3 regions of the Streptomyces sp. NPDC018000 genome follow, and region 1 is predicted to be linked to each of the others. Evidence: riboswitches for the same ligand, from Rfam matches in the RefSeq annotation. Region 1 holds a riboswitch; each other region holds the start of a gene.

Evidence for each region. Region 1 has a riboswitch for cobalamin ahead of ACH4EW_RS10420 (ribonucleoside-diphosphate reductase subunit alpha). Riboswitches for the same ligand answer to the same signal wherever they lie in the genome.
Region 2: linked by a shared signal. The riboswitch ahead of ACH4EW_RS00175 (energy-coupling factor ABC transporter permease) and the one ahead of ACH4EW_RS10420 (ribonucleoside-diphosphate reductase subunit alpha) in region 1 are both predicted to bind cobalamin.
Region 3: linked by a shared signal. The riboswitch ahead of ACH4EW_RS26395 (cobalamin biosynthesis protein) and the one ahead of ACH4EW_RS10420 (ribonucleoside-diphosphate reductase subunit alpha) in region 1 are both predicted to bind cobalamin.

What each region holds. Positions count from the first base shown of each region.
Region 1 is NZ_JBIRGM010000003.1:427,661-431,787, reverse strand. Features, by position in the region: gene mctP (monocarboxylate uptake permease MctP) at 1-1,592, shown strand, start outside; cobalamin riboswitch at 1,750-1,885, shown strand; gene ACH4EW_RS10420 (ribonucleoside-diphosphate reductase subunit alpha) at 2,029-4,127, shown strand, end outside.
Region 2 is NZ_JBIRGM010000001.1:30,990-35,116, forward strand. Features, by position in the region: gene ACH4EW_RS00155 (RNA-guided endonuclease InsQ/TnpB family protein) at 1-100, shown strand, start outside; gene ACH4EW_RS00160 (energy-coupling factor ABC transporter ATP-binding protein) at 341-1,204, opposite strand; gene cbiQ (cobalt ECF transporter T component CbiQ) at 1,201-1,950, opposite strand; gene ACH4EW_RS00170 (energy-coupling factor ABC transporter substrate-binding protein) at 1,957-2,343, opposite strand; gene ACH4EW_RS00175 (energy-coupling factor ABC transporter permease) at 2,340-3,044, opposite strand; cobalamin riboswitch at 3,074-3,257, opposite strand; gene ACH4EW_RS00180 (DUF397 domain-containing protein) at 3,740-3,949, opposite strand; partial or broken gene ACH4EW_RS00185 (DUF5753 domain-containing protein) at 3,946-4,127, opposite strand, start outside.
Region 3 is NZ_JBIRGM010000018.1:24,680-28,806, reverse strand. Features, by position in the region: gene ACH4EW_RS26410 (class II aldolase/adducin family protein) at 1-117, opposite strand, end outside; gene ACH4EW_RS26405 (anion permease) at 436-1,701, shown strand; gene ACH4EW_RS26400 (hypothetical protein) at 1,737-1,967, shown strand; cobalamin riboswitch at 2,138-2,269, shown strand; gene ACH4EW_RS26395 (cobalamin biosynthesis protein) at 2,417-3,460, shown strand; gene ACH4EW_RS26390 (cobyric acid synthase) at 3,457-4,127, shown strand, end outside.

The sequences.
Region 1 (4,127 bases):
TCTTCCTGGCCGTCACGGTCATGGGCTTCCTGGCGGCGCGCTGGCGGAAGGCCGAAAACGATGCCAGCCTCGACGAATGGGGCCTGGGCGGACGGTCGTTCGGCACCTGGGTCACCTGGTTCCTGCTCGGCGGCGACCTGTACACCGCGTACACCTTCGTCGCCGTTCCCGCGGCGATCTACGCTGCGGGCGCGGCCGGCTTCTTCGCGGTGCCGTACACCATCCTCGTGTACCCGCTGATCTTCACCTTCCTGCCGCGGCTGTGGTCGGTCTCGCACAAGCACGGGTACGTGACCACCTCGGACTTCGTCCGCGGGCGCTTCGGCTCGAAGGGGCTCTCACTGGCGGTCGCCGTCACGGGCATCCTCGCCACGATGCCGTACATCGCGCTCCAACTCGTAGGCATCCAGGCGGTGCTGGACGTGATGGGCGTCGGCGGCGGCGAGAACACCCACTGGTTCGTCAAGGATCTGCCGCTGCTGATCGCGTTCGCGGTGCTCGCCGCGTACACCTACTCGTCCGGGCTGCGGGCACCCGCGCTGATCGCGTTCGTCAAGGACGGGCTGATCTACCTGGTCATCGCGGTGGCGATCATCTACATCCCGATCAAGCTGGGCGGCTTCGACGACATCTTCGCCAAGGCGAACGAGGCGTTCTCGCAGACCAGCCCGGCAACCGGCAAGCCGCGCGGCGCGCTCGCACCGGGCGAGGCGGGCCAATGGGGTTACGCCACACTGGCGTTGGGTTCGGCGCTGGCTCTCTTCATGTACCCGCACTCGATCACGGCGACGCTCTCCAGCCGCAGCCGCGATGTGATCCGGCGCAACACCACGATCCTGCCGCTGTACTCGCTGATGCTGGGCCTGCTGGCGCTGCTCGGCTTCATGGCGATCGCCGCCGGGATCAAGGTGGACAACGGGCAGTTGGCCATCCCCCAGCTGTTCGAGAACATGTTCCCCGACTGGTTCGCGGGCGTCGCGTTCGCCGCCATCGGCATCGGCGCGCTGGTGCCCGCCGCGATCATGTCGATCGCCGCGGCGAACCTCTTCACCCGCAACATCTACAAGGACTTCCTGAAGCCGGACGCGACCCCGGAGCAGGAGACCAAGGTCTCCAAGCTGGTGTCGCTGCTGGTGAAGGTCGGCGCGCTCGCCTTCGTCCTCACCATGGACAAGACGGTCGCGATCAACTTCCAGCTGCTGGGCGGGATCTGGATCCTCCAGACGATGCCGGCCCTGGTCGGCGGCCTGTTCACCCGCTGGTTCCACCACTGGGCGCTGCTCGCGGGCTGGGCGGTCGGCATGGTGTACGGGACAGTGGCCGCGTACGGGGTCGCCAGCCCGACCCAGGCGCACTTCGGCGGGTCGTCCAAGGAGATCCCGGGCATCGGCGAGATCGGCTACATCGGTCTGACTGCGTTTGTGCTGAACGTGGTGGTGACGGTGGCACTCACCTTCATCCTGCACGCGGTGAGGGCGCCCGTCGGAATCGACGAGACCTCCCCGGCCGACTACACGGCCGACGCGGGCGACCCGGGCGTCCAGGTGGAGCTCCCGCGGGCCACGGCGGGGGCGCCGGGCGGCGGCCACTGACGACCGCCACCACGGCCGGACGGCGGCCCGTCGAGCCCTTCTCACCGGGGCGCGGCAGGCCGTTCGTCTGCTCCGAGAGGGGTTCGCACGGCTTGCCCCGTCACCCCGGCTCATGTTGCGTGACACAACATATGGGGCCGTCACATCAGGCGGCCCCCACATGTATGCTCATGCTCGCTGTCGCCGCAGGGAAATCCGGTGCGAATCCGGAACTGTCCCGCAACGGTGTATTCGGTGTGCTTTTGTACACCCTCAAGTAAGTCCGAGGACCTGCCGACAGCGCATCCGGCTCGACCGAACCGGATGCCAGACGTCCGGGCCTCGCGGATGGGCCGGTGGACGCCGCACGCAATGCTGCCCTCCTTCCTCGGGCATGCCTCAGCGCGGCTGCCCCGCTCCCCCGCCCGGCCCCGAGCCGAGCGAGGGAGAGCACCACGTGACCATCGCGCCAGCCGATCCGGCTTCAGTCGCCGAGTCCGCGGCAACCACGAACGACGGACCGGGGACCGCACTGCTGCGGGTCCTGACCGACCTCACCGTCGATCTGCCCGACACCGACCCCGGTCGCGTCGCCGCCGCCGCGCTGCGCGGCCGCAACGCCCGTTCGGACGAGGCAGAGTTGCGTGCGCTGGCCAGCGAGGCCGCCGCGGGTCTGATCTCCGAGGACCCGGCATACTCCCGGCTCGCCGCCCGACTCCTCACCCGCACCATCGCGGACGAGGCAGCCGGTCAGGGCGCGGTGTCCTTCTCCGCCTCGGTCGCCGTCGGACACCGCGAGGGTCTGATCGCGGATCGTACGGCCGCGTTCGTGGAGCTCCACGCGAACCGCCTCGACGCGTTGGTCGAGCAGGCGCTCGCCGACGGCGCGGACGACCGGTTCGGCTACTTCGGGCTGCGGACCCTGCACAGCCGCTATCTGCTGCGCCACCCGCACACCCGTCAGGTCATCGAGACGCCACAGCACTTCATGCTGCGGATCGCGTCCGGTCTCGCCGATGACGACTCGGCACGCGCGCTGGACGAGGTCGCCTCGCTGTACGGTCTGATGAGCCGCCTCGACTACCTCCCCTCCTCCCCCACGCTCTTCAACTCCGGCACCCGGCACCCGCAGATGTCCTCCTGCTATCTGCTGGACTCCCCGCTCGACGAGCTCGACTCGATCTACGACCGCTACCACCAGGTGGCCCGGCTCTCCAAGCACGCGGGCGGCATCGGTCTCTCGTACTCCCGCATCCGCGCCCGCGGTTCGCTGATCCGAGGCACCAATGGGCACTCCAACGGCATCGTGCCGTTCCTGAAGACGCTCGACGCCTCTGTCGCCGCGGTCAACCAGGGAGGCCGCCGCAAGGGCGCCGCCGCCGTCTACCTGGAGACCTGGCACGCGGACATCGAGGAGTTCCTGGAGCTGCGCGACAACACGGGTGAGGACCAGCGTCGTACGCACAACCTCAACCTGGCGCACTGGATCCCGGACGAGTTCATGCGCCGGGTCGACGCGGACGGGGACTGGTCGCTGTTCTCACCCGCCGACGTGCCCGAGCTGGTCGACCTGTGGGGCGACGAGTTCGACGCCGCGTACCGGGCCGTCGAGGCCAAGGGGCTGGCCCGCAAGTCGATTCCGGCCCGTGAGCTGTACGGCCGGATGATGCGTACCCTCGCGCAGACCGGCCAGGGCTGGATGACCTTCAAGGACGCCTCCAACCGGACCGCGAACCAGACCGCCGAGCCGGGCCGCGTCGTCCACTCGTCGAATCTGTGCACCGAGATCCTCGAAGTCACCGATGACGGCGAGACGGCCGTCTGCAACCTGGGATCGGTCAACCTCGGCGCCTTCGTGGCCGACGGTGGCATCGACTGGGAGCGGCTGGACGCCACCGTCCGCACCGCCGTGACGTTCCTCGACCGGGTCGTCGACATCAACTTCTACCCGACCGAGCAGGCCGGCCGGTCCAACGCGAAGTGGCGCCCCGTCGGCCTGGGTGCCATGGGTCTGCAGGACGTCTTCTTCCAGCTGCGGCTGCCGTTCGACTCCCCCGAGGCCCGCGCGCTCTCCATGAAGATCTCCGAGCGGATCATGCTCGCCGCGTACGAGGCGTCCTGCGACCTCGCCGAGCGGTCCGGCCCGCTGCCCGCCTGGTCCGAGACGCGTGCCGCACGCGGCGTGCTGCACCCCGACCACTACGACACCGAGCTGAACTGGCCGGAGCGCTGGGACGCGCTGCGCGCCCGGGTCGCGAAGACCGGGATGCGCAACTCGCTGCTGCTCGCCATCGCGCCGACGGCGACCATCGCCTCGATCGCGGGTGTGTACGAGTGCATCGAGCCGCAGGTCTCCAACCTCTTCAAGCGCGAGACGCTCAGCGGTGAATTCCTCCAGGTCAACGCATATCTGGTGGATGAGTTGAAGCAGCTCGGCGTGTGGGACGCGCGGACCCGTGAGGCACTGCGAGAGGCAAGCGGTTCCGTGCAGGGCTTCGCCTGGATCCCGGAGGATGTTCGGGCGCTGTACCGCACGGCGTGGGAGATCCCGCAGCG
Region 2 (4,127 bases), on a different contig from region 1:
GAGCGCCGGTAGGACCGGGACGAAAGTCCCGGCACAGCGCGTTGAAGCAGGAAGCCCCCGGAAGGGTCACACGACCCAGGCCGGAATCCCTGGACTTTAGGCCAGGGAGCACGTCAATGGTGGGCACTCGTATTCAACTGTCGTCGGTTCTCCGAGGAACCCAGCCCGCTGGTGACCGGCTGTGATCGCCAGGGCTGGAGTTCATGGAAGGCGTCGTGGGTCAGCGGGATCTGGCCGAGGCCGAGTTGCCGCAGCCTCTGCGAGGGGTTCCCCTACTGGTCGTGGCGCAAGGCCAGCCAGGCCACTCCGCTGCTGGGCTTGTCCGTCGCCACCGGCGCAGTTACCTGTCGGTGGGCATCGGCGGTCCGGTGTGCGAGGGGATCAGGGCGGCGAGTTCGTCCGGGGTGCGCGGTCCCGGTTCGGAGGTGGGCAGCAGGCCCTGGGCGCGCAGCAGCCGGGCCGCCGCGATTCCCCAGGGAAGCCGCAGCCCGGCCTGCTCCAGGAGTTCGCTGCGGGCCAGGGTCGTTCCGGCGGGGCCGACGTGCGCGCCGGACGGGGTGAGCAGGGCCGCGTCGTCGGCCCAGCGCAGCGCGAGGTCCACGTCGTGGGTGGCCATCACCACTGTCGTGCCGCTCGCGCGCAGCCCGTCGAGGGTGGCGAGGAGGAGTTCCTGGCCGTCCGGGTCGAGACCGGCAGTCGGCTCGTCGAGGATGAGCACACGGGGACGCATGGCGACGGCGCCGGCGATCGCCGTCCGCTTGCGCTGCCCGAACGAGAGCAGGTGGGTGGGGCGGTCGGCGAGGGCGGTGATGTCGAGGGCGGCGAGGGCCTCGTCGACGCGTGCCCGGACTTTGGTGTCGGGCAGGCCGAGGTTGAGCGGTCCGAAGGACACGTCCTGGGCCACGGACGCGGCGAACAGCTGGTCGTCCGGGTCCTGGACCACCAGCTGCACGGTCGTGCGCAGCCGGGTCAGTCCCTTGCGGTCGTACGCGACCGGCTGTCCCTGGACCGTCAACCGGCCCGTGCGCGGTTGGAGCCCGCCGCTGAGCAGCCGCATCAGCGTGGTCTTGCCGCTGCCGTTGCGGCCGAGCAGGGCGAGGGCGCGGCCCTCCTGGATGTCGAAGTCGAGGCCGCTGAGGACGGTGGGTCCGTCCTCGTAGGCGAAGGACGCGTCCCGCAGGGCGACGAGGGGAAGCTCGCTCATGTCAGCGGCCTTTCGAGTACGAAGGTGAGGGCGACCAGGGCGGCGAGCAGGGCGAGGCTCGCCGCGACGAAGTGGCCGGAGATCCGGGCCTCGGGCAGCAGGACCCGCAGCGCGCCGTCGTAACCACGCCCGGAGAGGCCGTCCTGGAGCCGGGCCGCCCGGTCGAAGGCCCGGGCGAACGCGGTGGCGCCGAGCCCGGCCAGGGAGCGCCAGGTGGCGGCCCGTGTGGTGTGTCCGAGCCGGGCGGCCTGCGCCTCGCGGATGCGGCGGACCGAGTCCAGGAGCAGGAAGCTCATCCGGTACGTCACGAGGGCGACGTCCACGACCGGCGCGGGAACACCAGCGCGCACCAGCCGCGGCAACAGGTCGGACAACGGTGTGGTGAACGCGAACAGCAGCACGCCGAGTGAGGCGGCCGAGGTGCGGAGCAGCAACTCCGCTGCCCGCACGGGCCCGTCCGGAGCGAGGGCGACGAAGCCCTCGGGGCCGCCGACCTGGACGAGCAGGGGGGCGGCCCCCGTCACGCAGAAGCCCAGCGGCACCTTGTACGAGCGCCACAGTCGGCGGGCGGGCACGCCCGCCGGGCCGAGCAGCACGACGAGGGCCGCTACGAGGACGAAGGCCGCGCCCGGCCATGGAGGCAGACAGATGGCGAGGACGGTGAGGCCGAGTCCGAGTACGGCCTTGTCCGCGGGATGGCGGCGGCGCCAGCGATTGCTGTGCGCCGCCGCGTCGATCGGCAGCACGGCGGGTCAGGACTGCCCGGCCGGCGGAACCGACGGGGCGCTGTCGCAGGAGCCCTCCGGGGCTGCCGGCGTTGCCTCGTTCTGGGAACGCGCGCGCTCCTCGCCCTGCCGTCGTCCCTTGCGCAGGCCGAAGTAGTAGGCGAGGACGCCCGCGCCGAGGGCGGCCTGCAGGGCGAACAGCGCCGACTCGATCTCACCGGACGGCGGCTCGTACAGCGGGGAGAACCAGGGCTTGTAATCCGGCTCGAGCTCCGTGATCGCCGTCTCCGCCTCGGCGTCGGCACCGGCGAACGGCTCCTCCTTGTGGTCGCCGAGGCCGAGGGCCAGGGGGAGGACGGCGAGGGCCGCGACGACGAGCAGCAGCAGGGTGTTGATCTTCGTGTTACGGCTCATCGGGCCACCGCCTCCGAACCGGCCTGCTCACGCCTGCCACCGGTCACGAGCACGCCGAGCCGGGTGAGTTCGCCCTTGCTGGACTGCACCAGCAGACGCATTACGAGAACCGTCAGCAGCCCCTCGCTTACTGCCAGCGGGATCTGCGTGACGGCGAAGATGGAGCCGAACTTGGCGAGCGCGCCCGTGAATCCGCTGCTCGGGTCCGGGAAGGCGAGCGCCAGCTGCACACTGGTCACGCAGTAGGTCGACAGATCGGCGACGAACGCGCCGAAGAAGACCGTGACCATCAGCGGCACGTCACACCGGCGAAGGAGCCGGTACATGCCGTATCCCGCCCAGGGCCCCACAATCGCCATCGAGAAGACATTGGCACCGAGCGTGGTCAGACCGCCGTGCGCGAGCAGGAGCGCCTGGAAGAGCAGGGTGATGGTGCCGAGGACCGCCATGACCGGCGGCCGGAACAGGATGGCACCGAGGCCGGTGCCGGTGGGGTGCGAGCAACTTCCGGTGACGGAAGGCAGCTTCAGGGCGGACAGGACGAAGGTGAAGGCGCCCGATGCACCGAGGAGCAATGTACTCTCCGGATGCGCCTTGACTTCACGGGTGAGTGACCGTACTCCGTGGACGACGAACGGCGCGGACGCGACGCCCCAGGCGACCGCGTGCGCCGGAGGAAGGAAACCCTCGGCTATGTGCATGGCTCAGCGAACCCTCTCCAGCACCTCGTGGATGGTTGACATGCCCTGGCCGGTCTCCTGGCTGACGGGTACCACCGCCCGTACTCCGCCTTCCCGGGTCCTGAGACCCAGTGGCTGCCCGCAAGGGCCGGAGCCGGACTTCCCGATCACAGTGGCGAGGGCCGCACCGGTTTCTCACCGGATTTCCCGTTCACCAAGGCGTGGTGACACTAACGGCCCTGAGCGGCGGTGACAAGCAGGCATGAGATGCGCGAACGGGGCGCATGAGGGCGAGGCGGATACTCTGCTGCTCGCCTCCCGCCCCGCCGGCTGGGACCTCCACCGCGCACCGCGACGGCCTTGGTCGACGGCTACTGGCGCTGGTCCTTTGCCGGCACGTCCACCACTGAGGCGGCGTACAGCCGGGCCCTAGGCGATGCAGTGGCCCTGTCAGCGGTGTGATTCCCGGGATATCCGCGAGCGCCCTGTGTCAGCCGTCGACGTGCAGACGATGCAACGGTGCCGTGGGCGAGGCAATCAACGAGGGCTGCCCTGCGTACGACGGAACCCGCGACTGGCGGATCGGCGGCACGCCGGACTGGCCCGAACTCAACTATGAGTACGGGACCCGGATTCACCGGACTGGTACACGCTCAGCCGGTGAGGAGCCCCGAACCCGCCAGAGCAGGGGCCGGGACCGGGGCGAGTGCTGGCGGTCAGCTCCCGGCTGCGTACATCACGAAGTCGGTCCAGGCCTCGGGGGTCACAGCGAACCGGGGGCCCCGCGCGTTCTTCGAGTCGCGGACGTGGATCGAGCTGGGAGTGGTCGCGACCTCGACGCAGTCGTTGCCGTCACTGCTGTCGCTGTAACTGCTCTTGAACCACGCCAGCTCGGGAGCATCCTCGGCGGAGGTCTTGCGGATCATGTCTCTCCCAGCGCTTGCTCGATGAAGGCCAGCGACTCCCGTGGAGTGAGAGCCTCGGCTCGGATGATGCCATACCGCAGCTCAAGGACCCGGAGCTGCCGCGGATCAGAGACCGGGCGCCCACCGTGCACGCCATCTGTACGCCCCACCCCGGAGCCGTCGTCGAACTTCAGCACTT
Region 3 (4,127 bases), on a different contig from region 1:
CCGTGCCGACACATTTCCCGAGGTCCCGACGACGAGACCGTCCGCCGCCGTCCTGCGGGCAGTGGCGACGACACCGTCCCAGGCACGTTCGATCGCGTCCCGCTGCTGATCGCTCATGCGGAGATCCTGCCAGCCCGGCGGGCGAAGAGGTATGCGATCGGTCACTCCAACGACCTCGCCCACGATTGACAGTGGGAGAAGGAGCGGCGTCCGGGGCCTTCGAATCCAAGGCGGAGAAGTTCACAAAAAGTGGTGGCGGGGGAGGCGAACCGGGCCCGGATCGGCCATGCGCCGGGCCCACACCGCCCCGCGAAGGACAAACGGAACGGCCCGGCTCCGGTTGGAGACACCACAGCGCCCTGTTCAGTTCACCTTCCGTTCATCCAGGTTGCCTACGGTCCACGTGCCAATGACGCCGAACGATTGCCTGGGTAAATGGAACACATCACGCTGCTGCTCGCGATTGTGATCGTGACAGCTCTAGTGTTCGATTTCACGAACGGTTTCCACGACACCGCCAACGCGATGGCAACCACCATCTCGACCGGCGCACTCAAACCGAAGACAGCGGTGGCCATGTCCGCCGTGCTCAACCTCGTCGGCGCGTTCCTGTCGGTGGAGGTCGCCAAGACGATCTCCGGCGGGATCATCAACGAGGACGGGCTGCAGACAGAAGTCATCTTCGCGGCACTCGTCGGCGCCATCCTGTGGAATCTGCTGACCTGGCTGGTCGGACTTCCGTCCAGTTCCTCGCACGCCCTGTTCGGCGGCCTGATCGGTGCAGCGGTGATGTCGGCGGGCTGGTCGTCGGTCAACGGCGGCACCGTCGTCACCAAGGTGCTGATCCCCGCGGTCGCCGCCCCGATCGTGGCCGGTCTGGCCGCGTTGCTGGCCACCAGGCTGACGTACCGGATCGGCGGAAAGATCCGCAACGGCGCCCAGGAGAAGGCCACCGCCAAGGGCTACCGCGCCGGTCAGATCGCCTCGGCCGGACTGGTCTCCCTCGCCCACGGCACCAACGACGCGCAGAAGACCATGGGCATCATCACCCTGGCCCTGGTCACCGGTGGTGTCCTGGCCCCCGACTCCGACCCTCCGGTCTGGGTCATCGTCTCTGCCGGTGCGGCCATCGCGCTCGGCACCTACCTGGGTGGCTGGCGCATCATCCGCACCATGGGCAGCGGCCTCACCGACCTCAAGCCGCCGCAGGGCTTCGCCGCCCAGACCAGTGCGGCCACGGTCATCCTGGCCTCCTCGCACCTCGGTTTCTCCCTCTCCACCACCCAGTCCTGCTCCGGCGCCGTGATGGGCGCGGGTCTCGGCCGCCGGGGCGGCGTGGTCCGCTGGTCCACCGCCACCCGGATGTTCGTCGCCTGGGGTCTGACCCTGCCGGCCGCGGGCCTGGTGGGCGCGGGCGCGGAACTCCTCACCAGGCAGGGCACCTGGGGCGTCGTCGTCGTCGCGGCGCTGCTGGTCCTGGGCTCCGCGGCGATCTGGCTGGTGTCACGCCGCAAGCCGGTCGGCCACGACGATGTCGCGCCGACGGGCGGCGACAGCGAGCCCGCGGGCGTGGTCACCGCTGCCATCGCCTCCGTCAGCCCGCCACTCACCGCGGCCCAGGCAGCGACCCAGGACCTCAAGGCCACCATTCCGGCCGCGGCCGGAACCACCCAGGACCCGGCGCGAACCGCCACCCTCTAGGTCAGCCACCTACGCCGGCCGTCTAAGGATTCAGCATGAACATCGACTGGGCAGCCCTCGGCTCCGTCTTCGGCGTCTCACTCGTCGTCACCGTCGCGCTGGTGGGTCTCTTCACCCTGGGCATCGTCGGTCTCTCCAAGCAGCCCGAACCTGCGGCGCAGGGCGGCTCCGGCGGCTCGCTGCTGCTGGCCCGCGCCGGTGCGTACGTCTGCTTCGCGCTGTGTGCTGCGGCGGTCCTGTACGGGATCTATCTGATCGTCGCCTGAGCCCTTCTCCGGGCACACCGCATCGGGCCGGACACACCTCGTGTGTCCGGCCCGATGCGGTGTGCCCGGTCCGATGTGGGGCTCAGCACACTGCACCGTCGCAGATCAACAGCAGGTTGACGGGCGTTCGCAGGGCGTGGTGGACTGCCGGAGCCGATTACGGCGACAGCAGAGGAAGCCGGTGCGAATCCGGCGCGGTCCCGCCACTGTCACCGGGGAGCAGTCCCCCACACCGGAAGTCACGGCGCGCGCGAGCGGGCTGGAAGGCCGGGGGAACTGCGGATCCGGGAGCCAGGAGACTCTCGTCGCCGGTCACGTCGAACCAGGGCGCGGACCCTGAGTGAGGACATATCGCCATGCCTGGCTGCCGTGCGTCCGTTTCTGTGGCGCTCTCGACGACGAGAGCCGCCTGTACGAAGGTCCTTCGAGGCGCAACGGCCGGTTGAGCCGTGCGTGCCGACCGCATTTTCGCGTACGGCGCCACGGCCGGTCTGATCGGCGATCTGCTGCTCGGTGACCCCCGCAGGGGACATCCGGTCGCCGCCTTCGGGCGGGCCGCAGCAGGCGTCGAGCGCCGTCTCTGGCGCGACCACCGCGGGTGGGGCGCGCTGCACACGCTCGTCTGCGCAGGGGGCGCGGCGGGTGGTGCCGCGCTGATCACCCGTGCCGTACGCAGCCACCCCGCCGCCTCCGTCGCACTGACCGCGGCCGCCACCTGGTCCGTCGTCGGCGGTACGTCCCTGGGGCGTGAGGCCCGGACCATCGGCGCCGCCCTGGCAGCCGGTGACATCGATTCGGCCCGCGAGCGGCTGCCGCATCTGTGCGGGCGCGACCCGCAGTCCCTCGACGGACCGCAGATCGCCCGCGCCGTGGTGGAGTCCGTGGCCGAGAACACCTCGGACGCCGTGGTCGGCGCCCTGGTGTGGGGCGCGCTGGCCGGTGTGCCCGGGCTCGTCGGCTTCCGGGCCGCGAACACCCTCGACGCCATGGTCGGCCACCGGTCGCCCCGCCACCGGCGCTACGGCTGGGCCTCGGCCCGCCTCGACGACCTCGCGGGCTGGCCGGGTGCCCGGCTCACAGCCCTGCTCGCCGTGGCCGCCGGGGGGCGGCCACGTGGAGCGGTACGGGCGTGGCGGGCCGACGCGGCCAAGCACCCGAGCCCCAACGCGGGCCCGGTGGAGGCCTCGTTCGCGGGCGCACTCGGCGTACGGCTCGGCGGGACCCTCGCGTACGGCGGCCGGGTAGAACACCGCCCCGTCCTCAACGGGGAGACGGGCCGGGCGGTGGAGACCGAGGACATCGAACGCGCGGTACGGCTGTCGCGCCGGGTGAGTGCGCTGGCCCTCGGCATGTGTGTGGCGGGGCGGCTGGGTGCGGGTCTCGTCGCACGACGGATCGCAGGACATCGGTCCGCAGGACATCGGTCCGCAGGACATCGGTCCGCAGGACTCCGGGTCACAGGACGTCGGATCGCAGGACGGAGACGGACATGAGCGGCGGGCTGCTGGTCGCCGGAACCACCTCGGACGCGGGCAAGAGCGTCGTCACGGCAGGCATCTGCCGCTGGCTCGTGCGCCGGGGCGTGAAGGTGGCGCCCTTCAAGGCGCAGAACATGTCGCTGAATTCGTTCGTCACCCGCGAGGGCGCCGAGATCGGGCGCGCCCAGGCCATGCAGGCCCGGGCCGCCCGGGTGGAGCCGACCGCGCTGATGAACCCGGTGCTGCTCAAGCCCGGTGGGGACCGCTCCAGCCAGGTCGTCCTGATGGGCAGACCGGTGGGCGAGATGAGCGCACGCGGCTACCACGGCGGCAGGCAGGAAGCGCTTCTCGGCACGGTCGTGGACTGTCTTGAGCGGCTTCGGGACACGTATGACGCGGTGATCTGCGAGGGGGCGGGCAGTCCGGCGGAGATCAATCTGCGGCGCACGGACATCGTGAACATGGGCATCGCACGGGCGGCGCGCTTCCCGGTGGTGGTGGTCGGCGACATCGACCGCGGCGGTGTCTTCGCCTCGTTCTTCGGTACGACGGCGCTGCTCTCCGCCGAGGACCAGTCGCTGATCGCCGGCTACCTCGTCAACAAGTTCCGCGGCGATGTGTCGCTGCTGGAGCCGGGTCTGGAGATGCTGCGCGGGATCACCGGGCGGCAGACGTACGGGGT